DNA from 3 places in the Streptomyces sp. GLSS-08 genome. Region 1 is predicted to be linked to each of the others. Evidence: riboswitches for the same ligand, from Rfam matches in the RefSeq annotation. Region 1 holds a riboswitch; each other region holds the start of a gene.
What was found. Region 1 has a riboswitch for S-adenosylmethionine ahead of AC0ZLC_RS07220 (glutathione S-transferase family protein). Riboswitches for the same ligand answer to the same signal wherever they lie in the genome.
Positions count from the first base shown of each region.

Region 1 (9,487 bases):
AGAACGGCACCGGGCGTGTCCGGCGCCTCCTTGTCCAGCGTGGCCACCACGGCGGTGAAACCACGCTGGAGGTTGCTGCCGTGGTCGGCGTCGCCGATGGGCGAGTCCAGCGCGGTGAGCCGTTCGGCCTCGCGGTCCACGGACGCGGCGGTCGCCGCCATCCAACGTCGGAAGAATTCGGCGTCGAGCACGGAATCTCCTTGCGTGGTACGAACGTTGACCGGACGTCGGGACCGGACGTCGGCGGGATTCACCTGCCCCAGCGCAGGCCCGGGGTCTCCACCGGGGCGTCCCACAGCCGCAGCAGCTCCTCGTCCACCTGGCACAGGGTCACCGAGGCGCCCGCCATGTCCAGCGAGGTGACGTAGTTGCCGACGAGTGTGCGCGCCACGGCGACACCGCGCTCGGTCAGCACCCGCTGCACCTCGGCATTGAACCCGTACAGCTCCAGCAGAGGAGTCGCCCCCATGCCGTTGACCAGGACCAGGACCGGATCACGCGGGTCGAGGTCCTCGAGGATCGCGTGCAGCGTGAAGTCGGCGATCTCCCGCGAGGTCATCATCGCGCGCCGCTCCCGGCCGGGCTCGCCGTGGATTCCGACGCCCAGCTCCAGCTCCCCGGGCGGCAGGTCGAAGGTGGGGCTGCCCTTGGCCGGAGTGGTGCACGCGGAGAGCGCCACCCCGAAACTGCGGGAGTTCTCGTTGACCTGCCGGGCGAGCGCCTCGACCCGCTCCAGCGGCGCGCCCTCCTCGGCGGCCGCCCCGGCGATCTTCTCCACGAACAGCGTCGCGCCGGTGCCGCGCCGGCCCGCCGTGTACAGACTGTCGGTGACGGCGACGTCGTCGTTCACGAGGACCTTGGCGACGCGGATGCCCTCGTCCTCGGCGAGCTCCGCCGCCATGTCGAAGTTGAGCACGTCACCCGTGTAGTTCTTCACGATGAACAGCACGCCCGCGCCACTGTCCACAGCGGCCGCGGCCCGTGCCATCTGGTCCGGCACCGGGGAGGTGAAGACCTCGCCCGGACAGGCCGCCGACAGCATGCCGGGACCCACGAATCCGCCGTGCAGCGGTTCGTGCCCGGAACCACCACCGGAGATGAGCCCGACCTTTCCGGCCACCGGGGCGTCGCGCCGGACGACCAGCCGGTTCTCGACGTCGACCGTCAGCTCCGGATGGGCGGCCGCCATGCCCCGCAGGGCGTCCGCGACCACTGTCTCCGCCACGTTGATGAGCATCTTCATGGGTACCTCCTGATGAGATCCGCCTCTTGCAGTATCGGCGTTCCGGAGGCGGTGGTCACGTGCTGCGGGTCTCCGGGTGGAGCAGACGGGGCGGTGCGGGGCGGACGGTGGGCCGGTGACGTGCGAAAGAACGCCCCGGCGGGCCGGGTACCGGCGCCCCGGAGGGAGGCGCGGTCCCGGTCCGCCGGGGCGCGGGGGTGGGTCGGGACGCTCAGGCCAGCTTCTTCAGCAGCTCGGCGGCGAGCGGAGCGGAGGAGGACGGGTTCTGGCCGGTGACCAGGTTGCGGTCGACGACCACGTGCGGGGCCCACGGCTCACCCTCCTGGAAGTCCGCGCCCGCCTCGACGAGCCGGTCCTGGAGCAGCCACTTCGCCTTGTCGGCGAAGCCGGCCTGGGTTTCCTCCGCGTTGGTGAACCCGGTCAGGCGGTACCCCGCGAAGGCGTTGCCGCCGTCCTCCTGTCGCGCGGCGAGCAGCGCGGCCGGGGCGTGGCAGACCACGCCGAGGGGCCTGCCCGATGCCAGGGCGTCGACGAGCAGCCGGCCGGAGACGGTGTCGACCGAGAGGTCCTCCATCGGACCGTGGCCCCCGGGGTAGTAGACGGCCGCGTAGTCGTCGAGGCGTACGTCCTCCAGCCGGATCGGCTGCCGGAACTCGCTGATCGACGCCAGGACTCCGTCGATACGGTCGGCGCCCTCCTGGCCCCCGTTCACCTCGGGCGCGAGGCTCGCCCGGTCCACGGTCGGTACGACGCCGCCGGGCGTGGCGACCACGATCTCGTGGCCGGCGGCCGTGAAGGCCTCGTACGGGGCGACCGCTTCCTCGGCCCAGAAGCCGGTCGGGTGCTTGCTGCCGTCCGCGAGCGTCCAGTGGTCGGCGGCGGTCATCACAAAAAGAATCTTCGACATACGACGAACGTAGACGCACAAGGCCATAAGTGACCAATAGGCCTGACACTCGGAGCCATAGGAGATCCGATGCGTCGGAGGGAATACGCCGTCCCCCGCGGTGGGACCCTCGACCGGCCCCGGCCCGGCCCGGGGATCAGCCGCGCGCGGCGGCCCGTCGTTCCAGGATGCGCAAGGACCGCTCCGCCCACGTGATGTTCTCCCGTTCGAACGCGCGGCCCCGCGTCAGCGTGAGGTACGGGCCGATCCGCTCGGCGCCGGACAGGTACTCCTCCTCGGTGCGGCCGTCGAGGAGGCGGGCGCACAGCCGGTCGTAGCGGGCCAGTTTCGCGCGGGCCCACTCCAGCCGCTCGCTGATCGCCGCGCGCACGGCATCGAGGTCCCCCTCGTCGACGGCGTGGACCTTGACCAGGAGTTCGTCGCGGATGGCCGTGGGTTTCGGCGGGGCGGCCGTGAAGTCACGCAGCGCGCGGCGGCCGGCGTCGGTGAGCGAGAACATCCGCTTGTCGGGTCTGCGCTCCTGCCGCACCAGCCGGGCCGCGATGAGCCCCTCGCCCGCCATGCGGTCGAGTTCCCGGTACAGCTGCTGGGGAGTCGCCATCCAGAAGTTGGCGATCGCCGCGTCGAACCCCTTGGCCAGGTCGTACCCCGACGCCTCGCCCTCGAGAAGCGCGGCCAGGACCGCGTTGCGCAATGCCATGCGCCCAAGGCTAGGTGTCCACCCGCCTCCGTGAGTAATATCCTCCACACCTAATCAATTAGTTGACTATGAGAGGTGGGCGCGATGCATCCGTTCCGCAAGGCGGTGGAGGCGAACGACCACGCCGCGATCGAGGCGCTGCTGGCCGAGGACGTCGTGTTCACCAGCCCTGTCGTCTTCAAGCCGTACACCGGCCGGGCGATCACCGCGGCCATCGTGCGCGGTGTCTCCCGCGTCTTCACGGACTTCCACTACGTCCGGGAGATCGCCGGCGCCGACGGCGGCGACCACGCGCTGATCTTCCGGGCGAAGGTGGGCGACAAGGAGATCGAGGGCTGCGACTTCCTGCACCTCGACGAGGACGGCAAGATCGACGACCTCACGGTGATGGTCCGCCCGCTGTCGGCGGCCCAGGCGCTCCAGGAGGCGATGGCCGCGCAGTTCGAGCAGATCTCGCGGGAAGCGGTCGAGCGCGCGGACGGATAGTCGAGCGCGCGGACGGACGGCGGACGGATGGGGAGCGGCGGAGGCGGAACCCCCGCCGCCATGGTCTACCTCGGTCGTGCGGCCTGCGGCTGCACGGCACCGGCACGGCTCGTCCGTCCGCGGAACGCCGGGAGCGCGGCCAGCCGACGTACGTAGTCCCGGAGGTGTCCGTACGGGGCGAGCTCGTCCGGGTCTTCGAGGTGGACGAGGGCGACCCAGAGGTCCACGTCCGCGGCGGTCAGGTCGCGGCCCGAGGCGTAGGGCGCCGAGGCCAGCCGCCGGTTCAGCCGCCCGAGTGCGGCGGACCGCCTGTGCGGCGCTGCGGCCGGTACGACGTCGGCGTCCAGGAGTTCGCTCAGGGCGTCGATGTCCGCGGCGCGGGCCGGCGGGCGGAGCGCGGGAAGCCCGGTGCCGGTGCGGACGGCCAGACCCGCGAGGTCGCGCAGGATGTCGGGTGTGTGGTTGCTGACGACGCGTCCGGTCCAGCGGTCGCAGAGGGCGGGCGCGGTGAGCGGGCCCTCGTAGTGGTGCCAGGTGGCCTCGTAGGCCCGGCGCAGGGCCGCGAACCCGTCGGACCTCTCGCCGGTGTGCGCCAGGGGCGTGGTGGCGACGAAGTCCCCGAGGCCCAGCAGATCCAACGTGATCGAGACGCGCAGCGAACGGGGACAGTCGGTGCACAGGTACAGCCGGTAGCGGTGCGGTGCCGGGTAGAAGCCGCCTGCCAGGCCGACGCCGATACGGCTGTTGAGGCGGCGCGGGCTCGGCGACCCCGTGACGCGGGAACCGCGAACCGGGCCGGAGGTGCCGTCGGGACGTCCGGCGTCGGACGTGGTGCAGGGTGCGCTGGTGCTGGAGGCGTGCGACATGGTCTCGGGCATGACTCTCCACGGGTGAGGAAGTCCGGCCGCCCGCTGGGCGCCGCGACGAAACGGAGTGACTGCGCTCTCGTGCCGGTCCGGATCGTCGGGCTAGTACGCGCTGGAGACACGCGACAGATCGATGTGCAGGCGCCTCGTCAAATCGTTCCTGGGCATTCCCACCGGTCCTTGCTCGGGGCTCGCGAGATGCGAGACCACGCTTGTCCCGCCGCGCCGGCGGAACCCGGTCGTCACCCGGGGCACCCCGTCGCGGTGGAAGGGTTGCCTGCCAGCGGGCCGGGGCCGATGACCGTACGAGCAGGGAGCCTGCCCGCGGGGCGCTGACAATCGTGACCGTCCCGGTCAGTGTCGTCGCGCTCCGTGGGAGCGTCAAGAAGGCCCGCGCGAAGTCTCACGACGTGGTCGGGGCGGCCCGCCCGGGTGCCGGGGGAGGGACGCTGCCCGGAACCGGTTCGAGCAGTTCCCGCACCAGCGCGGCCACTTGCTCCGCCTCGATGAGGAAACCGTCGTGGCCGTACGGGGACACGACCGTACGGAGACGGTCCGCCGTGCCGATCCCGGCGGCCAACTCCGCCTGCTGATAGGGAGGGTAGAGCCGGTCGGAGTCGACCGCGGCCACCAGGGTCCGGGCCGTGACGCGGCTGAGCGCCGCCCGGACACCCCCGCGGCCCCGCCCGATGTCGTGGCTGTTCATGGCCTCCGCCAGCGCGACGTAGCTGCCCGCGTCGAAGCGGCGCACCAGCTTGGCGGCATGGTGGTCCAGGTACGACTCGACCTGGTACCGGCCGCCGTTCCACGGCTCCTCCGTGCCCTGGTACCCGCGGCCGAAGCGGGTCCGCAGCTCCGGCTCGCTGCGATAGGTGACATGGGCGAGGCGCCGGGCCAGGCCGAGTCCCGCGTGCGGTCCGCGGCCACGCCCGGCGTCGTGGTAGTCGCCGCCGCGCCAGTGGGGGTCGGCGCGGATCGCGTGGACCTGCGCCGAGGCCCAGGCGATCTGCTCGGCGCTCGCAGCGGCGGTCGTCGCCAGCAGCAGCAGCGAGTCCGTGCGCTCGGGGTACGACACGGCCCACTCCAGGGCACGCATCCCGCCCATCGACCCGCCCAGCACCAGCGCCCACCGGCTGATGCCGAGCGCGTCGGCCAGGCCGGCCTCGGCCGCCACCTGGTCACGCTGTGTCAGAAACGGGAAGTCACCGCCCCAGCACCGTCCGCCGGGACGCCGGGAGGACGGTCCCGTGCTGCCCTGGCAGCCGCCCAGCACGTTCGGGGCGACGACGAACCAGCGGTCCGTGTCGAGTGCCCGGCCCGGTCCCACCAACCCGTCCCACCAGCCCGGAGTGGGATGCCCCGGCCCGGCGGGTCCGGCGACGTGACTGTCGCCGGTGAGCGCGTGCAGCACCAGCACGGCGTTGGACCCGTCCGGCGCGAGCCGCCCCCAGGTCTCGAACGCCAGCCGCACGCCAGGAAGTTCACCGCCCGCCTCCAGGGACAGCGGCTTCCCGCGGACGTGCCACTGGCGCCGTCCGGCCGGGTCCCCCTCCCGCCACGCCCCGGAGGCCGGCGGGAGGGAGCCCCGGGAGGTCGCAGGCACGGTGTTCAGGACGCGCCCTTCGCGGCGCGGAAGCCGGCCTCCAGGTCCGCCTTGAGATCGGCGAGGTTCTCGATGCCGACCGACAGGCGCACCAGCCCCGGTGAGGTCCCGGTCGCCGCCAGGCCGTCCTCGTCGAGCTGGCTGTGCGTCGTGGACGCCGGATGGATGATCAGGCTGCGTACGTCACCGATGTTGGCGAGATGGCTGAACAGCTCGACCGCGTCCACGAACCGCTTCCCGGCCTCGACACCGTCCCGCAGCTCGAACGCCAGCACCGCGCCCGCGCCGCGGGGCAGGTAGCGCTGCCCAACCTCGTACCACCGGTTGGACTCGAGCCCCGGATAGTGGACGGCGGCGACCTCGTCGCGCTGCTCCAGCCATTCGGCCAGGGCCTGGGCGTTGGCGGAGTGCCGCTCGATGCGCAGGCTGAGCGTCTCCACCCCTTGGAGCAGCAGGAAGGCGGAGTGCGGCGACAGCGCGGGCCCGAGGTCGCGCAGCAGCTGCACCCGCAGCTTGATCGCGAAGGCGCCCGGACCGAGCGCGGGCCAGTACCGCAGCCCGTGGTAGCTGGGGTCCGGCTCGGTGAAGTCGGGGAAGCGCTCGGCGTGCGCACCGAAGTCGAAGGTGCCGCCGTCCACGACGACACCGGCGATCGTGGTGCCGTGCCCGCCGAGGAACTTGGTGGCCGAGTGCACGACGATGTCGGCGCCGTGCTCGATGGGCCGCAGCAGGTACGGGGTGGGCACCGTGTTGTCCACGATCAGCGGGACACCGGCCTCGTGGGCGACGTCCGCGACGGCCCGGACGTCGAGGACGTTGCCGCGCGGATTGCCGAGCGTCTCGGCGAACAGCGCCTTGGTGGTCGGCCGGATCGCCGCCCGCCAGGCCTCGGCGTCGTCCGGGTCGTCGACGAAGGACACCTCGACGCCGAACTTCGGCAGGGTGTGGCGGAACAGGTTGTAGGTGCCGCCGTAGAGGGACGTACTGGCGACGATGTGGTCACCGGCGCCCGCCAGCGTCAGGATCGCCAGGGTCTCGGCGGCCTGCCCGGAGGCGAGGGCCACGGCGGCGACCCCGCCCTCCAGCGCGGCGATGCGCTGCTCGAAGACGTCCTGCGTGGGGTTGTGGATGCGCGTGTAGATGTTGCCGGGCTCGGCGAGCGAGAACAGGTCCGCGGCGTGCCGGGTGTCGCGGAAGACGAACGAGCTGGTCTGGTAGATCGGCACCGCCCGCGCCCCGGTCGTCGGGTCCGGCACGGCACCGGCGTGGACCTGCTTCGTCTCGAACGACCAGGCCGAGGTGTCGGGTCCCGCGGGTTCCTCCTCGGGGGTGTGACCTGCGGTGACGGAGTCGATCGGCTGGCTCATGGTTCTCCCTTGTGCGGCGTGCGGAGACACGCGCGGTGTACGAGTGCGAACGTGCGTGGAGGCACCGCGGGGCTGCGTGCTGCGCCGGGCGGCGGGCAGCACGGATGCGGTGGGGGAGGAGGGGCGGTCAGGCGGCGGAGGCACCCGAAGGGAGACAGGCCGTGGTGGTGACACGCATGTGGTCGACGTGGCGCCGGCTCACGAGCACGGTCGCGCGTCCGGGCCGCCACGGTCCGTCGGGCGCGGCGGGCACGGCACGTGGGATGAGGGGCGGGGCGGGCTGCGCCGTCCCGGAGCGCTCAGGAGGCATCGGTGGAGGAGCCGGGGACCGGCGTAAGGACTTTGCTGAAGCAGACGCTGTACGGGTTGCGGTCGTACGGAGGGTAGGGCGGTACCCGGAGCCATCCCTCCCGCGCGTAGAGCGTCCGGGCCTCCGGTTGCAGCGCACCCGTCTGCAGCCACAACCGCTCGATGCCGAGTCCGAGCGCCGTAGACTCCACCGCCCGCAGTGCCGCCCTGGCCAGTCCCCGGCCGCGGTGACCGGCATGGACGAACACCCGCTTGACCTCGTGGCGGTCCGGCAGCCTGCGCAGTGAGGCGGTCGCCACGGGGACGTCGTCCGCGTACGCGACCCAGGTGACGACGATCTCGTCCGCCGACGGCTGGGGCGCACGGACCCGACGGTGCTCGACAGGGGCGTAACGGGGGGCCAGTTCGGCGGACATCAGCTCGCGCAGCCGGACCGCGGCGGCGGCGTTCCAGCTCTCGGACTCCCACCGGAGGGTGGCGGACGGCAGGCTCATGGTGCTTCCCAGCAGGAGGAGGGCGCGGGGCGCGGGGCGCGGGCCCCGTGGACCTGCATGGTCACCCCGGCCGAGTGCGCCTGTCCTCCCCCTCGGCCCGTTGTTCGCAGAACGGAAACAGCGCGTTCGTGAAGGCGTGACGGTGACCGGCCCGCGCTGGCCGGTCACCGGGCGACGGCTCTCCCCGCGGCCCGCGCAGGGCCGGGGAGGCAAGAGCGGGCGGCGGTCAGTGGGAGCCGGAGCCGCCACTGCCGAAGGAGCCGCTGGAGCCCGCGCTCCACCGGCGCCGTGTGGTGTCCCCGCTCGGTTTCGAGGCGATGTTGCCGTGCGCCGCCAGTTGGTACGGGGTCAGACGCTGACTGCTCCGGGGCACCTCGTCGGGCTCGCGGTTCTCGCGGACCTCGAACACCGGACCGTTCGCGGGCGGCTTCGGCTGTTCGTCGACCCGCGGGCGCGGCGGCTCCTCGCGGCGGACCCGGCTGCCCATCCACATGGCACCGCCCAGCAGCGCCACGACGGCCAGACCGATCACCAGCGGCGCGAAGCCGGCCACGAGACCGCGGTTCGCGCTCGCCGCCATGTCGTTCACCAGTAGGTTCATGGGTGCATCCGTCCCTTGTGGGGTTTATGTCCGCGAGTACCCCTCGCCCCTCGCGTGAATCGGGCGGGTTACGCCGGCCGGAGTCCACGAGTGCAGCGTTTGACAAGGGCGACCGCGGCTACTCGGGGCGGGTGACCTCGACGACATCTGAGCAGGAGCTCTTCCGGTTCCTGGAGGACCGCTTCGCGTGCGCGCAGTCGTGTGCGGAGTGTGCTCGGACATGTGCTCTGCGTGCGAGCCTCGTGGACCCGGACGGGCCGAAGGAGCAGGAACTGGTACGCCGCAAGGGCGTCATGTGCGCGGAGGTGTGCGACGCGACGTGCCGCATGCTGTCCGAGCAGTCGGGCCTGGACGAGGCGGGCATGCGCGTCCAGCTGGAGTGGTGCCGGGACGTCTGCCTGGAGTGCGCCGACGTCTTCGACGACCACCCCGGTGCGCAGGGCAGTGCGAAGGCCTGCCGTGAGTGCGCCCAGGCCTGCATGGACTTCATGGCCACGCTCCGCTGAGGCGGGCCGCCACCCCGTCGGCACGCCGCCGGCACCGGGGGCACCCCGGGCGGCCCGGGGTGCCCGGGCGCCGACGGTACCGGCGGCCTGCCGCCGGGCACCACATCGGTGCGGGTCCCGGTCCGCGTCAGGCGGGCGCGGGTGCCGGTCCGCGTCACGCGGGCGCTGGTCTTCGGTCCGCGTCTACCGGTGCGCTTCCCGGTCCGCGCCACACCGGTCCGCGTCCCGGTCCGGCAGCGGGCGTCCGGCGCGCACGTTCCAGCGGTTCGAGCGCCCGCTGAGCTCCGTGGCGGTCAGCGGCGGTACGTCGATCCGCCAGAACGCGGACTCCGGCGCCCCGAGAGCCCGTACCAGCGCGGCCCGTACGACCTCCGGCTCCACGACGGCGACGACGCGCCCCGCGTG
Region 1 covers NZ_JBWJAQ010000003.1:377,471-386,957, forward strand. The annotation lists gene dhaL (dihydroxyacetone kinase subunit DhaL) at 1-191, opposite strand, end outside; gene dhaK (dihydroxyacetone kinase subunit DhaK) at 251-1,243, opposite strand; gene AC0ZLC_RS07205 (type 1 glutamine amidotransferase domain-containing protein) at 1,455-2,150, opposite strand; gene AC0ZLC_RS07210 (PadR family transcriptional regulator) at 2,287-2,850, opposite strand; gene AC0ZLC_RS07215 (nuclear transport factor 2 family protein) at 2,935-3,336, shown strand; gene AC0ZLC_RS07220 (glutathione S-transferase family protein) at 3,402-4,214, opposite strand; SAM riboswitch class IV at 4,406-4,549, opposite strand; gene metX (homoserine O-acetyltransferase MetX) at 4,606-5,805, opposite strand; gene AC0ZLC_RS07230 (bifunctional o-acetylhomoserine/o-acetylserine sulfhydrylase) at 5,811-7,172, opposite strand; gene AC0ZLC_RS07235 (GNAT family N-acetyltransferase) at 7,472-7,975, opposite strand; gene AC0ZLC_RS07240 (DUF6479 family protein) at 8,202-8,576, opposite strand; gene AC0ZLC_RS07245 (four-helix bundle copper-binding protein) at 8,708-9,082, shown strand; gene AC0ZLC_RS07250 (histidine phosphatase family protein) at 9,266-9,487, opposite strand, start outside.

Region 2 (9,487 bases), on a different contig from region 1:
TCCCGAGCAGTCGAAGGAGCTGGGGCCGGTGGCGCCGTAGACGTACGGCGAACCGATCTTCGTCTGCGCGGCGGCGTACGCGGCGCCGGCCCGGCCGGAGGCGGGCTTGGCGGCGGAGTCGGTGTCGAGGGCGCTGCGCTCGCTGGTGCGGGTGGCGCGCGTCTGCTCCGCGTCGAGGGCGGCCTTCTCCTTGGCCGTCAGGGTGTTGAGGAGCTTCTGCGCCTCGGCGAGCTTGCCCTGGACTTCCTTCTTCTTCTTGCCGAGTTCGGTGCGGGTCTCGGCGAGGTCCTTGAGCTTGGTCGAGGCTTCCTGGCGCTGCTGGGCGAGCGAGCGCTGCTTCTCCTGGATCTTCTTCAGCGACTCGACCTGCTGGCCGCTCAACTGGTCGAGCGTGGACGCCTTGTCGAGGTAGTCGTCCGGGTCCGAGGAGAGGAAGAGCTGGAGGGAGGGGTCGATGCCGCCGGAGCGGTACTGGGCGGTGGCCAGCGAACCGAGGCCGTCACGCAGGTCGTTGAGCTCTTCCTGACCGCGGGCGACGTTGTCCTGCAGGGTGCCGATCTGCTTCTCGAGCTTGTCCTGCTTCTCCTTGGCCCCGTTGTACTTCTCGGTGGCCTTCTCGGCGTCTTCGTAAAGCTTGTCGACCTTGGACTTGACCTCGTCCTTGCTCGGCTTCTCGCTCGGCGCGGCGTTCGCGGCCTGCGAGCTGAGGGCAACTGCGGCGGCAGCAGCGGTGGTGAGCACGGTCACGCGAGTGCGGCTCGGCTGCTTGGGTCGACGGTGGGACGCCACGAAGGCGAGCTCCTTCTTCCTCCAGCCGCCTGCCGATGCGCCGACGGGCGGTGTCCCTCCACCGTCACTCCCAATGAGTGATCACCCGAGCGGAGGTTCGAGGCTGACCCTAGTGACCTTCTTGTGATCAGTTCAAATCCTCATAGGAAAAATCTCGGTCACCGAGTGCATTCTTTACCGACAACTCACGTGCAGTCATGCGCGTTTGACGCTACGTTGCGTGAAGGTTTCGCCAATTCGGGCATCTGGCCCAGACGTTATGCATGGTGCGTACGTTGCCTATGATCCGGTAAGCACGGAAAGACACCACCGCGGACTCGGCCCCGGAAAGCGGTGCATTCCGCTCCGGTTCAGCCGCGCGAGAAACGCTTGAGGAGTACGACGGACGCCACCGGGCGAGCGCCGGCCCTGGCGATCCCGTCGGCCACCTCACGGTCGGTCGACACGACGATGACGGGCCGCCCCACCGGCTCCGCGCGCACCAGCTGGCGGATCAGCTCGTCGGCGGTGACACCGGCCTTGGAGAACAGCACCCGCACCCCGCGGGGCGGCGCGAGCAGCACGGGCGCGGCCAGTTCGGCGCCGTCGAAGACACAGGTCACCTCGGCGCCGGTCTGCGCGGCCAGCTGCGAGAGCTGCCCGAGCAGCCGCAGCCGCTGCTTCTCCAGCGGCATCTGCGGATAGCCGGTCTTGGTGACGTTGTAGCCGTCGACGACCAGATGCGCCTGCGGCAGCGCGAGCAACTGGTCGAGGATCGCGGGGTCGTTCTCGGACAGCGCGCGGGCGGCGATGTCCTTCGGCGTCATCCGCCCCGGCTCGACGGCGTCGACGGTCTCGGCGGGCCGCTGGGACACCGGCGGCAGGGCGAGCTCGCGCCGCAGCCCCTGAGCGGCGTCCAACACCGTGTCTAGCAGCAGCCGCACCCTCATGTCCTCCACGCTGCGGCCCTCGCGCGCGGCCCTGCGGGTGGCCTCCAGGGCCGCCTCGGCCTCCCCGAGCCGCGTCTTGAGCCGCCGGTTCTCGCTCTCCGCGGCCGACACCTGGGCCTGCGCGTCGGCGCGCGCGGTCTCCGTCTCGCTCTGGACCCTGCGCAGGGCCGCCTCACCGCGCTTGACGTCACTGAGGGCGCTGCGCAGCTTGCGGTGCAGCGATTCGGCTTCCTTCCTCGCCGCCTCCAGCTCCGTACGCAGCCGCTCGGTCTCGGCCCTGGTCTGGCCGCGGGCCGCCGCCAGCTCCTCGCGCAGCCGCTCCAGCTCGGCCCGGTTCTCCTCGTCGGCGCGCTCGGCGTCCGCCCGCTGGGCCTCCTCGCCCGCGGCGGTCACCAGCTTCACCCAGCCCGTGGGGCGCAACACGTAGGCCGCGGCCCCCACGTCCAGCGGGTCCGCGGCCGGGGGCGGTGAGCCCGCGTCGAGGGCGCCGGTCAGTTCCGGCTGGGCCTCTCTCAGCTTCTCGGCGATGCGCTGTCTGAACAGCGGGTCCGTCTCCAGCGCCGCGGCCATGGCGTTGCCCGCGAACTTGGCCCGCCGGTTCGGGGCGAACCGCGCATACTGCCGCAGCTGGGCGGGGAGTTCGGCCATGGTCAGCCCGCCGAAGCCGTCGGAGACGATCTGCACGACCCGGCGGCGCACGCCGTCGGGCAGCGGACGGTCGAGCACCTCGGCGGTGCCGTCGTCCGGCTCCCCGTCCGTGGTCTCCACCATCCCTCACACCCCAATTTCTCGCGGGGCCCTCCCCCACTCTCGGCTTCGCTCGAGCGGGGGGACCCCCATCGTCAGGAGCCGGCGCCCGGCCTGTCCACGAGTTCCACCTGGTCCACCGCGTTGCACCAGCGGCACCGCACCGAGTCGATGGTCTCACTGACCACCTCCCGCTCCTCGACCTTCGGCTCACCGGCCAGGTCGAGGTGCACGTACTCGACGACCTTCGAGGAGCGGGTCACGTCGAAACGCGTGAGGTTGCCGCAGAGCATGCAGCGCCACCGGGTCTCGGTGGTCGGCAGGGGAACCGTCATCGTGGCTGTTTCGCCTTCCCTCTAGTGTCCGTGATGCGCCAGCTTTCCTGGTGCGTGTGGCTCGTACCCTACGGCCTGGCGGGACCCCGACGCTCGGGCGTCCACGCGGCGAGGCGGTCTGTGCGGCCCCGTCCTGTTACGTCATGCTTTGCCGCATGACCGGAAAGTGGAGTGCGGCGGTCGGCCGGACGAGCCGGGGACGGTCGGCGCCGGTGACGTACGGACTGATCGGCCTCTGCTGCCTGATCTTCGTCATCGGCCCCGCTGCGGGACTCAACCCCGCCTACGGCACCGGGGACGAGCTGCTCGCCGCCCAGCAGGCCTACTTCCGCCGCTGGGGCGTGGTGCCGGCCGAGCTTCTCGACGGAGTGCCACGGGCCTGGCTCACCCCCGCGACAGCCCTGTTCATCCACGGCAGCTGGCTCCATCTGCTGGGCAACATGCTCTTCTTCTGCGTCTTCGGGGCGATGGCGGAGGAGCGCATGGGCCATGTCGAGTTCGCCCTCTTCTATCTGGGCTGCGGATATCTCGCCCTGCTCGGGTACGCGATCGCCAACGCCGAGTCCACGCAGCCCCTCGTCGGCGCCTCGGGGGCGGTCTCCGCGGTCCTCGGCGCGTTCCTGTACCTGTTCCCCGGCGCCCGGGTGACCAGTCTCTTCCCGTTCCTCTTCTTCCTGCCCCTGCGCTTCCCGGCCTGGGTGGTGCTGCCCTTCTGGGCGGTCCTGCAATGGCTGGCGGCGGGCCGCGACGACCAGGGCCCCGGGGTCGCCTACCTGGCCCACCTGCTGGGCTTCTTCGCCGGGTTCCTCCACGCCTGGGTGCGCTTCGGCCGTGCGACTAGAGTGAAAACCCCAGTGACGGCCCCCGAGGGAGAGAACCAGCCGTGATCACCGCGATCGTGCTCATCAAGACCAGCGTGGACCGGATCCCCGAGATCGCGGAGTCGATCGCGGCCCTCGACAGCGTCAGCGAGGTCTTCTCCGTCACCGGGACCTACGACCTGATCGCCATGGTCCGCGTCCAGGCGCACGACGACCTGGCCGACGTCATCCCCGGCCGGATCAGCAAGATCCCGGGCGTCGAGGGCACGGACACCCACGTCGCGTTCCGCACGTACTCCCAGCACGACCTGGAGGCGGCGTTCGCGATCGGTCTCGACTCCTGACCCGCCGGGACCGCACCGCTCCCACCGCCCCCGGGCGCTGAGCCCTTCCTACGGCGTCAGACCGCCGGGACGCAACGCCCGTCCTCGGTCCGGTACTGCCACCGGGCGCCGTCCCGCACGAGTTCCCGCACGGCGCGGACGAAGCGCTCGACGTGCTCGTCCGGGGTGCCCGCGCCGAAGCTGACGCGGATGGCGTTCAGCGACTTCTCGCCGGGCGCGGCCTCCGGGGCGCCGCACTCCCCCTGGCTCTGCGGGTCGGTGCCCAGCAGGGTACGCACCAGGGGGTGGGCGCAGAAGAGTCCGTCGCGCACGCCGATGCCGTACTCGGCGGACAGCGCGGCCGCGAAGTGCGAGCTGTTCCAGCCCTCGACGACGAACGAGATGACGCCGACACGCGGGGCGTCGTCGCCGAAGAGCGACAGCACCCGCACCTCGGGCACCTCGGCGAGGCCCGCGCGGACCGTGTCGATGAGGTGCTGCTCGCGGGCCACCAGGGTGTCGAACCCGGCCTCGGTCAGCGCCTTGCAGGCTGACGCGATGGAGTGGACACCGATCACGTTCGGCGAGCCGGCCTCGTGCCGGGCCGCGCTCTCGTGCCACTCCACGTCGACCCCGCCGTCCGTGCGCCGCGACACCTTGCGGCTGGCGCCGCCGCCCGCGAGGTACGGCTCGGCCTCGGTCAGCCAGTCGGCGCGGCCGGCGAGGACCCCGGAGCCGAAGGGCGCGTAGAGCTTGTGCCCGGAGAAGGCGACCCAGTCGACGTCCAGGTCCTGCACGGACACCGGGTGGTGCGGGGCGAGCTGGGCTGCGTCGAGGACGATGCGCGCGCCGTGCGCGTGGGCGGCTGCGGCGAGCTCGCGCACCGGCCACAGCTCGCCGGTGACGTTGGAGGCACCGGTGACGCACACCAGGGCCGGCCCGTACGGGTCGCGGCCGGCCAGCGCCCGCTCCAGCGTCGCGACGGCCTCGCCCGGGGTGCGCGGGGCGTTCAGGTACGTCACTCGGGCGTCCCGCCAGGGCAGCAGCGAGGCGTGGTGCTCGGTCTCGAAGACGAAGACCTGGCAGTCGGCCGGCAGGGCGGAGGCGAGCAGGTTGAGCGAGTCGGTGGTGGAGCGGGTGAAGACGACCTGGTCGCCGGCGCGGCAGTCGAGGAACTCGGCGACGGTCCTGCGGGCGTTCTCGAAGAGGTCGGTGGACAGCTGGGACAGGTATCCGGCGCCGCGGTGCACGCTGCCGTAGTAGGGGGCGTACGCGGCGACGTCGTCCCACACCCGCTGCAGGGCGGGGGCGCTGGCCGCGTAGTCCAGCGCGGCGTACGTGACCTCGCCGCCGGTGACCAGCGGGACGGTGACATCCCGTCCCAGAACGGGCAGCGGGGCACAAACGGACCGGTCGGCGGCAGTGGTGGGGACAGACATGGCGAACTCCTGTGAGAAGCAGGCGGATTCGCTGTGCGGACGGCCCGTGAAGGGGGCGGCTCCGGCACAGGAAAAGGTGAAAAGGGTGTGCGGAGGCGGGGCGCTGCGCCCTATCGCATTCGCTTGCTCACAGAAGGCTCCCTCGACGACCAGGACCCCTGGTGAGGCGAGGGGTCCGCGCTTGCCGCAGACCTCGCTGCCTACGGCCTGGTCTTCACCCGGGGCACCCCGCCACGGACGGAGGGTTGCCGGACAGCCGGCCGGGGCCTCATGGCTGTCGCTCATGACCTGGTACAGCATCTTGCCAGAAGATCGTCGACGCGCAAGGCGCAGTCCAGAATCCGGACCGCGCCCCGCGCACCTCGCTTTCGGCTCAGGCGTGGCTGGCCGCGACCCACCGGTCGAGGGTCCGCTTGGCGGCCCCGGAGTCGATGGCCTCGGCCGCCTTCGCCATCCCCGCGCGGATCCGCTCCGCGAGCGGTCCGTCTCCGGGCTCCAGGGCGACCAGGGCCGCCGCCGAGTTCAGCAGCACCGCGTCCCGTACGGGCCCGGTCTCGCCGTCCAGCAGCCGCCGGGCGACCTCCGCGTTGTACGACGCGTCGGCGCCCCGCAGAGCCTCCACGGGGACGAGCCCGAGGCCGACGTCACGCGGGTCGAAGCTCTCCTCGCGGACCTTTCCCTCGCGGACGACCCACACCCTCGACGTGGCCGTGGTGGTCAGCTCGTCGAGACCGTCGTCGCCGCGGAAGACCAGCGAGGAGTGGCCGCGCTCCGCGAAGACACCGGCGACGATGGGCGCCATCCTGAGGTCGGCCACACCCACCGCCTGGGCCTTCACCCGGGCCGGGTTGGTCAGCGGGCCCAGGAAGTTGAAGGTGGTCCGGATCCCCAACTGCCCACGCGCGGCGGCCACATGACGCAGCGCCGGATGGAACTTCACCGCGAAGCAGAAGGTGATCCCGGCCTCCTCGGCCACCTCGGCAACCCGCTTGGGCGTCAGCTCCAGATTGACGCCGAGCTTCTCCAGGACGTCCGAGGCGCCGGACGCGCTCGACGCCGCCCGGTTGCCGTGCTTGACCACCTTGGCGCCCGTGCCGGCCACGACGATCGCGGACATCGTGGAGATGTTCACCGTCTTGGCCCCGTCACCGCCCGTACCGACGATGTCGACGGTCTCGCCGGGCACCTCGATCACGTTGGCGTGCTCGTACATCGTGCGGACGAGACCGGAGATCTCCTGGACCGTCTCACCCTTCGCGCGCAGCGCGACCGCGAACCCGGCGATCTGCGCGTCCGTCGCCTCGCCGCGCATGATGCGGTCCATCGCCCAGGCCGTCTCGTCCGCGCTCTGGTCGCGGCCCTCGAGCAGGCCGTTCAGCACCTGGGGCCAGGAACGGCCCGCCGCGATGTCGCCTCCAGCGGGGGTCACAGCACTCATATGCCGCTCCTGGTTCGGGTAAGAGGACGAGAAGACACGTGCACGACGTGTGACAGACAGGGTCCACCCTATCCAGGCCCGGGGACGGCAAAGAGCCCCGTCCATGCAATGGACGGGGCTCCAGCCGTGGCGATCAGTGCGTGACCGGGGTGCGGATCAGTGGTGGCCGTGGCCGCTCGTGATCTCCTTGTACTCCTCGACCGTGGGCTTGGGGATCTGGTTCTCTTCCCCGTAGTACGCGTTGCTGAGCTTCGCGCGCAGCTTCTGCGTGCCCGTGACCTTGCGCTCGACACCGTTCTCGTCGACCGCGGGGCCGATCTCGGCCGGCTCGTACTGCTCGTGCGCGGTGAGCGTGTGCAGCGACTCCTGGCTGAGCGGCTCGTGCACCTCGACGAACTCACCGTGCGGCAGGCGCTTGATGATGCCCGACTCGCGGCCGTGCAGCACCTTGTCCCGGTCCCGGCGCTGGAGGCCGAGGCAGATCCGCTTGGTGATGAGGAACGCGACGACCGGCGCCACGAAGAACGCGATGCGCACGAACCAGGTGATCGAGTTGATCGACATGCGGAAGTGGGTGGCGAAGAGGTCGTTGCCACCGCCGATCAGCATGACGACGTACCAGGTGATCCAGGCGACACCCACGGCCGTACGGGTCGGGACGTTGCGCGGGCGGTCCAGGATGTGGTGCTCGCGCTTGTCGCCGGTGACCCAGGACTCGATGAACGGGTAGACCGCGATGACGACCAGCACCAGCGGGAAGATCATCAGCGGGACGAAGACACCCATGACGAGGGTGTGGCCCCACAGGTTGATCTCCCAGCCCGGCATGGTGCGGATCAGGCCCTCGGAGAACCCCATGTACCAGTCGGGCTGCGCGCCGGTCGACACCTGGTCCGGCCGGTACGGGCCCATGGACCAGATCGGGTTGATCGAGGCGATGGCCGCGATCACCGCGATGACGCCGAAGACCAGGAAGAAGAAGCCGCCCGCCTTGGCCATGTACACCGGCAGCAGCGGCATGCCGACGACGTTCTTCTCGTTCTTGCCCGGGCCCGCCCACTGCGTGTGCTTGTGGTAGAAGACCAGGATCAGGTGGGCGACCAGCAGGCCGAGCATGATGCCCGGCAGCAGCAGGACGTGGATCGAGTAGAACCGCGCGACGAAGTCGCCGCCCGGGAACTCGCCGCCGAAGAGGAAGAACGAGAGGTACGTGCCGACGATCGGCACGGACAGGATCGCGCCCTCCATGAAGCGGACACCGGTGCCGGAGAGCAGGTCGTCCGGGAGCGAGTAGCCGGTGAAACCGGTGAACATGCCGAGGACGAACAGCAGGAAGCCGAACAGCCAGTTGACCTCACGCGGCTTGCGGAACGCACCCGTGAAGAACACGCGCATCATGTGCACGAACATGCCGGCCAGGAAGACCAGCGCCGACCAGTGGTGGATCTGCCGGATGAGCAGACCGCCGCGCACGTCGAAGGAGATGTGCATGGTCGAGTTGAACGCCTCGGACATCAGCTGTCCCTGCAGCGGGACGTAGCTGCCGTGGTACTCCACCTCGTTCATCGACGGGTGGAAGAACAGCGTCAGGTACACACCCGTGAGGATGATGATGATGAAGCTGTAGAGGCAGATCTCACCCAGCATGAAGGACCAGTGGTCCGGGAAGATCTTGCGCATGTTGGACTTGGCGAGGGAGTAGATCCCCAGCCTGCCGTCCGCCCAGTCCGCCACCCGCTCACCGGCGGGGGCCTTCCCGCGCGAACGCTCGCTCTTTGAAGTACTCATCCGCGCTCCCAGAAAGCAGGACCGACGGGCTCTTCGAAGTCGCTGAGCGCCTGAAGGTAGCCCTCATCGTTCACACCGATGCGCAGCTGCGGCAGCGGGTGACCGGCCGGGCCGAAGATCACTCGGGCACCGTCGGAGAGGTCGAAGGTGGACTGGTGGCACGGGCACAGGACGTGGTGCGTCTGCTGCTCGTACAGGGAGATCGGGCAGCCCACGTGGGTGCAGATCTTCGAGTACGCCACGATGCCCTCGTGCGACCACTCGAGCTCGCGCTTGTCCTTGATGTCGTCCGGCTGGAGCCGGACGATCATCAGGGCCGCCTTGGCGATCTCGGTCTGGAACTCCTCGCTGTGCTCCTCGAGGCCCTCGGGCTTGACGAAGGTGAGCGAGCCGACGACGACGTCCGAGGGACGCAGCGGCTCGTTCGTGTTCATGTTGACGAGGAGCTTGCCCTTGGACCACATCGTGTGACGCAGCTTGTCCCCGGGCAGCGGGCCCAGGTCCCGCAGCAGGACGATGCCGGACAGCGGCACCAGGGTCAGCGCCCCGAACATCGTGTTCCGGATCAGCTTGCGACGGCCGAGCGCGGACTCCTTGGCGCCCTGCTGGAAGTCGGCCAGCACCTTGGCGCGGACCTCCGGCGACGCCTCGATCGGGTGACGGTCGTCGGCGACCTCCTCGTCGGACATCAGCGTGCGGGCCCAGTGGACCGCGCCCGCGCCGATGGCGAAGAGCGCGATACCGAGCGTGGTGCCCAGCGCGAAGTTGAGTCCGCTGATGTGCCCGAGGGGCCAGATGAAGACCGACCGGTCGGCCGGGATCGTCACGAACGAGACGATGAAGGCGACCGTGGCCAGCATCGACAGCGTGAACAGCAT
Region 2 covers NZ_JBWJAQ010000028.1:4,967-14,453, reverse strand. The annotation lists gene AC0ZLC_RS31545 (C40 family peptidase) at 1-789, opposite strand, end outside; gene AC0ZLC_RS31540 (NYN domain-containing protein) at 1,140-2,489, opposite strand; gene AC0ZLC_RS31535 (hypothetical protein) at 2,561-2,800, opposite strand; gene AC0ZLC_RS31530 (rhomboid family intramembrane serine protease) at 2,956-3,687, shown strand; gene AC0ZLC_RS31525 (Lrp/AsnC family transcriptional regulator) at 3,684-3,965, shown strand; gene AC0ZLC_RS31520 (aminotransferase class V-fold PLP-dependent enzyme) at 4,022-5,383, opposite strand; SAM riboswitch class IV at 5,556-5,672, opposite strand; gene trpD (anthranilate phosphoribosyltransferase) at 5,757-6,821, opposite strand; gene qcrB (cytochrome bc1 complex cytochrome b subunit) at 6,978-8,609, opposite strand; gene qcrA (cytochrome bc1 complex Rieske iron-sulfur subunit) at 8,606-9,487, opposite strand, start outside.
Region 2: another riboswitch for S-adenosylmethionine. It lies ahead of AC0ZLC_RS31520 (aminotransferase class V-fold PLP-dependent enzyme); the one in region 1 lies ahead of AC0ZLC_RS07220 (glutathione S-transferase family protein).

Region 3 (9,487 bases), on a different contig from region 1:
ACGCGGCCAGGGAGCGGGCGAAGTCGTCCTGGACGTGCAGCACGACCGGGGTCCAGCCGGGCGTCCCGTACCGCGAGTTGATCGTGTCGGCGACGCGCTGCACCTCGGCCGTGTAGTCCCGGTAGACGGCCAGGTCCTGGCGGGACGGGTAGGCGAAGGCGACGTGCACCACCCGCTCGCGCAACTCGGGACGCTCCTCCAGCAGCTGCTCGTACGCCCGCAGGCCCCGCACGATGTTCTTCGACAGCTCGGTGCGGTCGACCCGTACGACCGTCCGGCGCGGGCCGCCCTCCGGGGACGTGCCGATCTGCTCCCGCAGCGCCGCCATCCGTTCGTCGACGTCCGCCTCGTGCGAGCGCGCGCGCAGGAACTCCGCGTCCGCGCCCAGGCCGTGCACCCCGACCCGGGTGCCGCCGAGACCGCCGGCCAGGTCCTCGCAGCACGCGGTGAACGCGTCCGCCCAGCGACGGGTGAGGAAGCCCAGCCGGTCCGCGCCGAGCATCCCCCGCAGCACCTGCTGCGCGATGTCGTCGGGCAGCATCCGGAAGTAGTCGACCGGCGCCCACGGCGTGTGCGAGAAGTGCCCGATGCGCAGGTCGGGCCGCAGCTCACGGAGCATCCCGGGCACCAGCGTCAGGTGGTAGTCCTGCACGAGGACCGAGGCCCCCGTCGCCGCCGCCGAGGCCAGCGCGTCGGCGAAGGCCCGGTTGTACGTCTCGTACGACGCCCACTGACGCCGGAACTCCGCGTCGAAGGCGGGCTCGAGCGGGGTCTGGTACAGCATGTGGTGGACGAACCACAGCACCGAGTTCGCGATGCCGTTGTACGCGTCCGTGTGCACCTCGGCGTCGATGTCGAGCATCCGCACGCCGTCCTCGCCGACGCCCCGCCGCACCGCCTCGCGGTCCCCGTCGCCGAGGGCCGCGCACACCCACAGGGCGCCCGCGTCCGGCCCGATCGCCGACAGTCCCGAGACCAGCCCGCCCCCGCCGCGCCGGGCGTGGAGCGAGCCGTCCTCGCGCAGCTCGTAGGAGACCGGGCCGCGGTTGGACGCGACAAGGATCTGGTGGTCACCGTGCGTGGAAGCCATAGACCTCAACCTAGCCCGGCTCGGAAACGCTCAAACGTACGGGCGGGTACCGCCTCGCCCCTCGGCCCCCGGAGCACCTCGTCCGGCGGCATCCGGCGCCACCCGGCATCACGCGGTGTCCGGGCTCAGGCCACTCTGCGTGAGCGGTACTCGGCCAGCTCCACCATCGGGGGCCGCTCCTGCGTGTCCACGGAGTGGGTGCGCGGCACGAAGCCGTCCTCGCCCCGCTCGAACTGGGTGAGGGCCGGGCGGACGAGGTGCCCGCGGGCGAGCCGGAGCTGCGCGGTGCGGTAGATCGCCGCCGACATCCGGCCGAGCGCCTGCCCGTCCTGGTGGCGGTGCCTGCGCACCCCGACGTCGACCTGGGCGAGCGCGTCGAGACCCACCAGATGCAGCGCGTCCACCAGCATGCCCAGCTCCACCCCGTACCCGACGGGGAACGGCAGCCGCTCCAGCAGCGACCGGCGCGCCGCGTACTCGCCGCCCAGCGGCTGGACGAAGCCCGCGAGCTGCGGCCAGTGCATGTTCAGGAGCGGACGCGCCATCAGCTCGGTCACCCGGCCGCCCTGGCCCGCGGCGGTTCTGCCGGAGGCGGACCCGTCGGACACGGTCAGCGGCCGGTCGTACATGGCCTTGACGAGAGCCACGCCCGGGTCGGTGAGCAGCGGGCCCACGATCCCCGTGACGAAGTCGGAGGAGAACTCGCGCAGGTCCGCGTCGACGAAACAGACGATGTCCCCGCTCGTCACCAGCAGGGACCGCCACAGGACCTCGCCCTTGCCGGGGACGGGCGGGAGCCGCGGCAGGATGTCGTCCCGGTGCACCACGCGGGCGCCCGCCGCGGCGGCCACCTCGGAGGTGCGGTCGGACGAGCCCGAGTCGACGACGACGATCTCGTCGACGAGCGGGACCCGCAGCATCAGGTCGTGGCGGATGGCCGCGACTATCGCCCCGACGGTCTCCTCCTCGTTCAGGGCGGGCAGCACGACGCTGACCGTCGACCCCGTGGTGCGTTTGGCGGCCGTCAGCTGGTGGAGCGGACGGTCGGTCACGGACCAGGAGCGGGTGCTCAGCCAGCGCTCGACTTCTTCCAGCACGGTCCGGGCTCCTCACTGTCCGACCACACGCCCCGCCGGGGTGTGATCCATCTCGCGGTTCGGACGACTATCTCAACTGTCCTGGCCTTCGGTTACAGTCTTGAACAACGCGGATGACCATTGCATGTCCTGGCTCGGTCCCCGCGTCGCGACCAACAACTGAACACCGCTCATCCAGAGGGGCAGAGGGATACGGCCCGTTGAAGCCCCGGCAACCCTCCAGCCGGTCTCGTCCTGATCGTCGCCGATCAGCGTCGCGAGGCTCCCGGCTAGGGAAGGTGCCAAATCCGTCTCACGGCGAAGTGCGCCGTGAGGAAGATGAGGAGAAAGGGCCTCGCCTCCATGGCTGCGCAGACAGTTGCAAGCACCACCGACTCTTCCACCGCCGCGGACTCCGTCGATCTCGGCCCCGCCGCGGCCCTCTCCTGCCGCGAATGCGGACACCGCGTGCCGCTCGGCCCGGTCTTCGCCTGCGAGGAGTGTTTCGGCCCGCTGGAGATCGCCTACGACTTCTCGGCGTACGACACCGAGGAACTCCGCAAGCGCATCGAAGCGGGCCCCGCGAACATCTGGCGCTACGCGCCGCTGCTGCCCGTCCCCGCGGACGTCGCCGACAAGCCGAACATCAACCCGGGCTGGACCAAGCTCGTGCAGGCCGACAACCTCGCGCGCGAACTGGGCGTCGACCCCGGCAAGCTCTTCGTCAAGGACGACTCGGGCAACCCGACGCACTCCTTCAAGGACCGCGTCGTCGCACAGGCCCTGGAGGCCGCCCGCGCCTTCGGCTTCACCACGCTCTCCTGCTCCTCCACCGGCAACCTGGCGGGTGCCGTCGGCGCCGCCGCCGCCCGGGCCGGCTTCCGCTCCTGCGTGTTCATCCCGCACGACCTGGAGCAGGGCAAGATCGTCATGGCCGCGATCTACGGCGGCGAACTCGTCGGCATCGAGGGCAACTACGACGACGTCAACCGCTTCTGCTCCGAACTCATCGGCGACCCGGCCGGCGAGGGCTGGGGCTTCGTCAACGTCAACCTGCGGCCGTACTACGCGGAGGGCTCGAAGACCCTCGCGTACGAGATCTGCGAGCAGCTCGGCTGGCGGCTGCCGGACCAGCTGGTCGTGCCGATCGCCTCGGGCTCCCAGCTCACGAAGATCGACAAGGGGCTGCAGGAACTGATCAGGCTCGGCCTCGTCGAGGACCGGCCGTACAAGATCTTCGGCGCCCAGGCCGAGGGCTGCTCGCCGGTGTCCGTGGCCTACAAGGCGGGACACGACGTCGTACGGCCGCAGAAGCCGAACACGATCGCCAAGTCGCTCGCCATCGGCAACCCGGCCGACGGGCCGTACGTCCTCGACGTCGCGCGCCGGACCGGCGGTGCGGTGGAGGATGTCGACGACGAGCAAATCGTCGACGCGATCAAGCTGCTGGCGCGGACGGAGGGCATCTTCGCCGAGACGGCGGGCGGCGTGACCGTGGGGGTCACGAAGAAGCTGATCGAGAGCGGCGTCCTGGACCCGACCCTGACGACGGTCGTCCTCAACACCGGTGACGGCCTCAAGACCCTCGACGCGGTGGCCGGCACCGGTCTGACCGCGACCATCCGCCCGAACCTGGACTCCTTCCGAGAGGCTGGCCTCGCATCATGAGCGTCAACGTTCGCATCCCCACCATCCTGCGCACCTACACGGGTGGCAGGGCCGAGGTCCCGGCGGAGGGCGCGACCCTCGCCGAGGTCATCTCGGACCTGGAGAAGAACCACACGGGCATCGCCGCGCGCGTCCTGGACGACCAGGGCAAGCTGCGCCGCTTCGTCAACGTGTACGTGAACGACGACGACGTGCGCTTCGAGCAGGGCCTCGAGACGGCGACGCCGGACGGCGCGGGCGTCTCGATCATCCCGGCCGTGGCCGGCGGCTGCTGACGATCGGCTTCGAAAACCGGCTTCGAAAACCGGCTGTTCCCCCGGATTGCCCTCTCCGCAAGAGAAACGGAGGGGGCAATTCTGCATGGTTGAGCACGGTACAGTTGGGGAAGCTGCCGCGCTTTCCATGCCGGGCGCATATGAACGCCGATCCGGTGTCCGACAAGAAGCAGCCAATGTGCCCGGCTTTTTCAAGCCTTTCATGGCACTTACGGGGCCCGACTTGCCCTGAACATGTGCGAGTCCTCCACATATTGCCGATCATGCGTGCCCGGATTTCTCGTCCGACTGACCTGTTGCAGACGGCAGTTGGACAGATACATTCAGCCGCGGTCGACGCGTTCCGGCGCACACCCCCAACCGTTGGGGGGTGAGGTCTGACCCGGATCCGCGAAGTGCGGATCTGTGCAAGGGCCAGTAATAGGGGAGTTAGGCATGGCTCAGGGCACCGTCAAGTGGTTCAACGCGGAGAAGGGGTACGGCTTCATCGCGGTCGACGGTGGTGCGGACGTCTTCGTGCACTACAGCGCGATTCAGATGGACGGCTACCGCACCCTTGAAGAGGGTCAGCGAGTGGAGTTCGAGATCTCGCAGGGCCAGAAGGGTCCGCAGGCGGACATGGTCAAACTCGCCGTCTGATCTCGGCGCGATCGGCCACCGACGCACGTATTCACTCACGTCGAGGGGCCCGTATCCCATCAGGGGTACGGGCCCCTCGGGCGTTCCGCGACCCGGCCGGGACGACGTCGCGGCGGGGCGGGGCGTGCGGGAACCGCGGTGAGGTCGCGGCGGGCGTACGGGAACCGCGGTGAGGTCGTGGCGGGGCGTACGGGAGGCCGGGGTGGGTGCTGCGGCAGGGCGTGCGGGCGCGTGGGAGTGCTCCCGTCGGGGTCCGCGCGCCCCCTGGAAGGGGCTCACTGCGGGGGAGCGTCTTGCACTCTCGGGGGTCGAGTGCTAATCATTGGCGTTAGCACTCTGAAGGTGAGAGTGACAACGAAGGACCGGGTCGGCGAGGCCCGCAGGCCATGTGGGGCAAGGAACCACGAGGCAGGCAGGCCGTCCGTCGCGGGCGCCAGCGCGGTCCGGAGCAATCCACCCCAGTCCGGGAGGACCACTTCACATGGCCAAGATCATCGCGTTCGACGAGGAGGCACGGCGCGGTCTCGAGCGCGGGATGAACCAGCTCGCCGACGCCGTCAAGGTCACCCTTGGTCCCAAGGGTCGCAACGTCGTCCTCGAGAAGAAGTGGGGCGCCCCCACGATCACCAACGATGGTGTTTCCATCGCCAAGGAGATCGAGCTCGAGGACCCGTACGAGAAGATCGGCGCCGAGCTGGTCAAGGAAGTCGCGAAGAAGACGGACGACGTGGCCGGTGACGGCACGACGACCGCGACCGTCCTGGCCCAGGCGCTGGTCCGCGAGGGCCTGCGCAACGTCGCCGCCGGCGCCAACCCGATGGCTCTGAAGCGCGGTATCGAGAAGGCCGTCGAGGCCGTCTCCGGTGCCCTGCTGGAGCAGGCGAAGGATGTCGAGACCAAGGAGCAGATCGCTTCGACGGCCTCCATCTCCGCCGCCGACACCCAGATCGGCGAGCTCATCGCCGAGGCGATGGACAAGGTCGGCAAGGAAGGCGTCATCACGGTCGAGGAGTCCCAGACCTTCGGTCTGGAGCTCGAGCTCACCGAGGGCATGCGCTTCGACAAGGGCTACATCTCGGCGTACTTCGCGACCGACATGGAGCGTATGGAGGCCGTCCTCGACGACCCGTACATCCTGATCGCCAACTCGAAGATCAGCAACGTCAAGGACCTGCTGCCGCTCCTCGAGAAGGTCATGCAGTCGGGCAAGCCGCTGCTGATCATCGCCGAGGACGTCGAGGGCGAGGCCCTGTCGACCCTGGTCGTCAACAAGATCCGTGGCACCTTCAAGTCCGTCGCCGTCAAGGCTCCGGGCTTCGGTGACCGCCGCAAGGCCATGCTCGGCGACATCGCCATCCTCACGGGCGGCGAGGTCATCTCCGAGGAGGTCGGCCTCAAGCTGGAGAACGCGGGCATCGACCTACTCGGCCGTGCCCGCAAGGTCGTCATCACCAAGGACGAGACCACGATCGTCGACGGCGCCGGCTCCGCCGACCAGGTCGCCGGCCGGGTCAACCAGATCCGCGCCGAGATCGAGAACTCCGACTCGGACTACGACCGCGAGAAGCTCCAGGAGCGTCTGGCGAAGCTGGCGGGCGGCGTGGCCGTCATCAAGGCCGGTGCCGCCACCGAGGTCGAGCTCAAGGAGCGCAAGCACCGCATCGAGGACGCCGTTCGCAACGCGAAGGCGGCCGTCGAGGAGGGCATCGTCGCCGGTGGTGGCGTGGCCCTGCTGCAGGCCTCCTCGGTCTTCGAGAAGCTGGAGCTGACGGGTGACGAGGCGACCGGCGCGAACGCCGTGAAGCTCGCCCTGGAGGCCCCGCTCAAGCAGATCGCCGTCAACGGCGGTCTCGAGGGTGGCGTCATCGTCGAGAAGGTCCGCAACCTGCCCGTCGGCCACGGCCTGAACGCCGCGACCGGTGAGTACGTGGACATGATCGCCGAGGGCATCATCGACCCGGCGAAGGTCACGCGCTCTGCCCTGCAGAACGCCGCGTCCATCGCCGCGCTGTTCCTCACCACCGAGGCCGTCATCGCCGACAAGCCCGAGAAGGCCGCCGCAGGCGGCGCCCCGGGTGGCATGCCGGGCGGTGACATGGACTTCTGATCCTCGCGGATCAGGCTCGTCCTTTCCGAGGGCGGCACCCCTTTCCGGGGGTGCCGCCCTCGGGCGTTTCCAGGGTGCGGCGGCCGTTCCGTGGCCGGGATCACACCGGGGTGGGCCGGGGACCCGGAATGCCGTGGCCGGCCGGGCCGTTACCGGGAGGGTGGGTCGATGCACGTGCACATACCCACCGGAATGCCCCGTCCTGACCCGCCGTCCAGAGGAGCCCCCACGTGAGCGCCGATTCCGCGTCCCGCGCAGCCGAGATCCTGTCCCGTCCCGTGTCCCTGAACGGTCTGACCGTCCCGAACCGGATCGCGATGGCACCGATGACCCGGCAGTTCTCGCCGGGCGGCGTCCCGGGGGAGGACGTGGTGGGCTACTACTCCCGGCGCGCCGCCGCGGGCGTGGGCCTCATCGTGACCGAGGGCACGTACGTCGGCCACGAGTCCGCGGGTCAGAGCGACAGCGTGCCGCGGTTCCACGGCGAGGAGCAGCTGGCCGGCTGGACGAAGGTCGCCGACGCCGTGCACGCGGCGGGCGGCACAATCGTGCCGCAGCTGTGGCACATCGGCATGGTGCGCCGGGCCGGTGAGCCGCCGTTCGCGGACGCCCCGGCGATGGGTCCCTCCGGCATCCACGCCGAGGGCGCCGAGCCCAAGGGCCGGGCCATGACCCAGCAGGACATCGACGACGTCGTCGAGGCGTTCGCGAAGGCCGCCGCGGAGGCGGAGCGCATCGGCTTCGACGGCGTCGAACTCCACGGCGCCCACGGCTATCTGCTCGACCAGTTCCTGTGGGCCGGCACCAACCGGCGCACCGACGCGTACGGCGGGGACCCGGTGGCCCGCGCGAAGTTCTCCGCGGAGATCGTGGCCGCGGTCCGCGCCGCCGTCTCGCCCGAGTTCCCGGTCCTCTTCCGCTACTCGCAGTGGAAGCAGCAGGACTACGACGCCCGGCTCGCCGAGACCCCGGAGGAGCTGGAGGCGATCCTCGCCCCGCTCGCGGCGGCCGGAGTGGACGCCTTCCACGCCTCCACGCGCCGCTACTGGGTGCCCGAGTTCGACGGCTCCGACCTCAACCTCGCCGGCTGGACGAAGAAGCTCACCGGCAGGCCCGCCATCACCGTCGGCTCGGTCGGCCTGGACGGCGAGTTCCTCAAGGCCTTCCAGGGCGAGGGCTCCTCCGTCCGTGGCATCGACGACCTGCTCGACCGGCTGGAGCGCGACGAGTTCGACCTCGTCGCGATCGGCCGCGCGCTGCTCCAGGACCCGGAGTGGGCGGCGAAGGTCCTGGCCGGCCGCTTCGACGAGCTGAAGGCGTACGACGCGGCGGCGCTGGGCACCCTCAGCTGAGCCGGAGCCGGGCACCCTCGGCTTTCCGGGGCCCGCGCCGGAGTCGGCCGAGCCGGGGCCCGCGCCTGGGCACCCCCGTCACAGGTTTCCCATCGGCTCGATGTCGATCTTGACCGGGGTGCCCCAGATGCGCAGCACCTCGTAGTCGGTGAACTCGTGGACCAGGCGGTAGGCCATGCCGGGGCGGGGGGACCTGCGCTCGGCGGCCAGGTAGCGCTCGGCCTCGTGCCGGTCGCGGCGGGGGGTGCCGCAGAGCTGCCACGCCTGGCCGTTCCACACCTCGGGCAGCCAGCGCTGCTGGGGCTCGGGCCGGTCGGCGCGGACGCCGTAGCGGGACTGCGTGCGGTCGGGGGACTCGCCGGGGCCGGTGGGGCGGCCGTGGGCGTAGGCACCGTTGACCTCGGAGCGGCGGGCCGCGCGGCGCCGGGTCTCGCACAGCAGGCACAGGTCGACGGCGCCCTTGTCGACGGGGCCGGTCGGGTGCTCGGCGCAGCGCGTCGTCGGCACCGCCGTCGTGACCGTGTCCTCGAGCAGGTCCAGGGCCCGCTTCAGATCGGCCTTGACCTCGTGCAGCTTCGCGTCGGGACTGTCGGCGCCGAGGGCGTCGCCGTGCTCGCCGAGCAGGCGCAGGGCGCGGCCGAGAGCGGTCAGCTGTGCGTGGTTCATGGGCGTGCGGTGTCCCTCCCCGGGCGGAGTGCTGTCCTACGCAGAATCGCACACGCCGCCGAACCGGTGGTGCGGCCCGCTGCTCACCGCGGGGAGGCGGCCGCGGTCACCGCGGCGCCGTCGGGCCGCTCGACGGCGCCGAGCCCGAAGAAGTAGGTCGCGCCGAAGCCGACCAGATAGCCGGTGAGGAGGCCGCCCGCGTAGATCGCGGCGGTCAGGGTCAGGCTCCGGTTGCCGGACAGGAGCGGGAACAGGGCCCAGCCGGAGGGGCCGATGGCCGTCGAGCCGACCCGGTCGCCGAGCATCGAGAAGAACCCGACGAAGGCGCCGCCGGCCGCGCCGCCGGCGCAGGCGGTCACGAACGGCCGGCCGAGGGGCAGCGAGACGCCGTAGACGAGCGGCTCGCCCACGCCCAGCAGGCCCGCCGGGAGCGCCGACCTGATCGTCGTGCGCAGCGTCCGGTCGTGGCGCAGCCGGACGTAGACCGCGAGGGCCGCGCCGACCTGGCCCGCGCCCGCCATCGCGAGGATGGGCAGCAGGACGGTGTAGCCCTGCTGGTCGATGAGGGTGGTGTGGATGGGGATCAGCGCCTGGTGCAGGCCGAGCATCACCAG
Region 3 covers NZ_JBWJAQ010000019.1:22,980-32,466, forward strand. The annotation lists gene AC0ZLC_RS27565 (alpha,alpha-trehalose-phosphate synthase (UDP-forming)) at 1-1,090, opposite strand, end outside; gene AC0ZLC_RS27570 (glucosyl-3-phosphoglycerate synthase) at 1,216-2,187, opposite strand; SAM riboswitch class I at 2,355-2,512, shown strand; gene thrC (threonine synthase) at 2,530-3,834, shown strand; gene AC0ZLC_RS27580 (MoaD/ThiS family protein) at 3,831-4,109, shown strand; gene AC0ZLC_RS27585 (cold-shock protein) at 4,545-4,748, shown strand; gene groL (chaperonin GroEL) at 5,230-6,855, shown strand; gene AC0ZLC_RS27595 (NADH:flavin oxidoreductase) at 7,086-8,207, shown strand; gene AC0ZLC_RS27600 (hypothetical protein) at 8,286-8,873, opposite strand; gene AC0ZLC_RS27605 (PTS transporter subunit EIIC) at 8,957-9,487, opposite strand, start outside.
Region 3: another riboswitch for S-adenosylmethionine. It lies ahead of thrC (threonine synthase); the one in region 1 lies ahead of AC0ZLC_RS07220 (glutathione S-transferase family protein).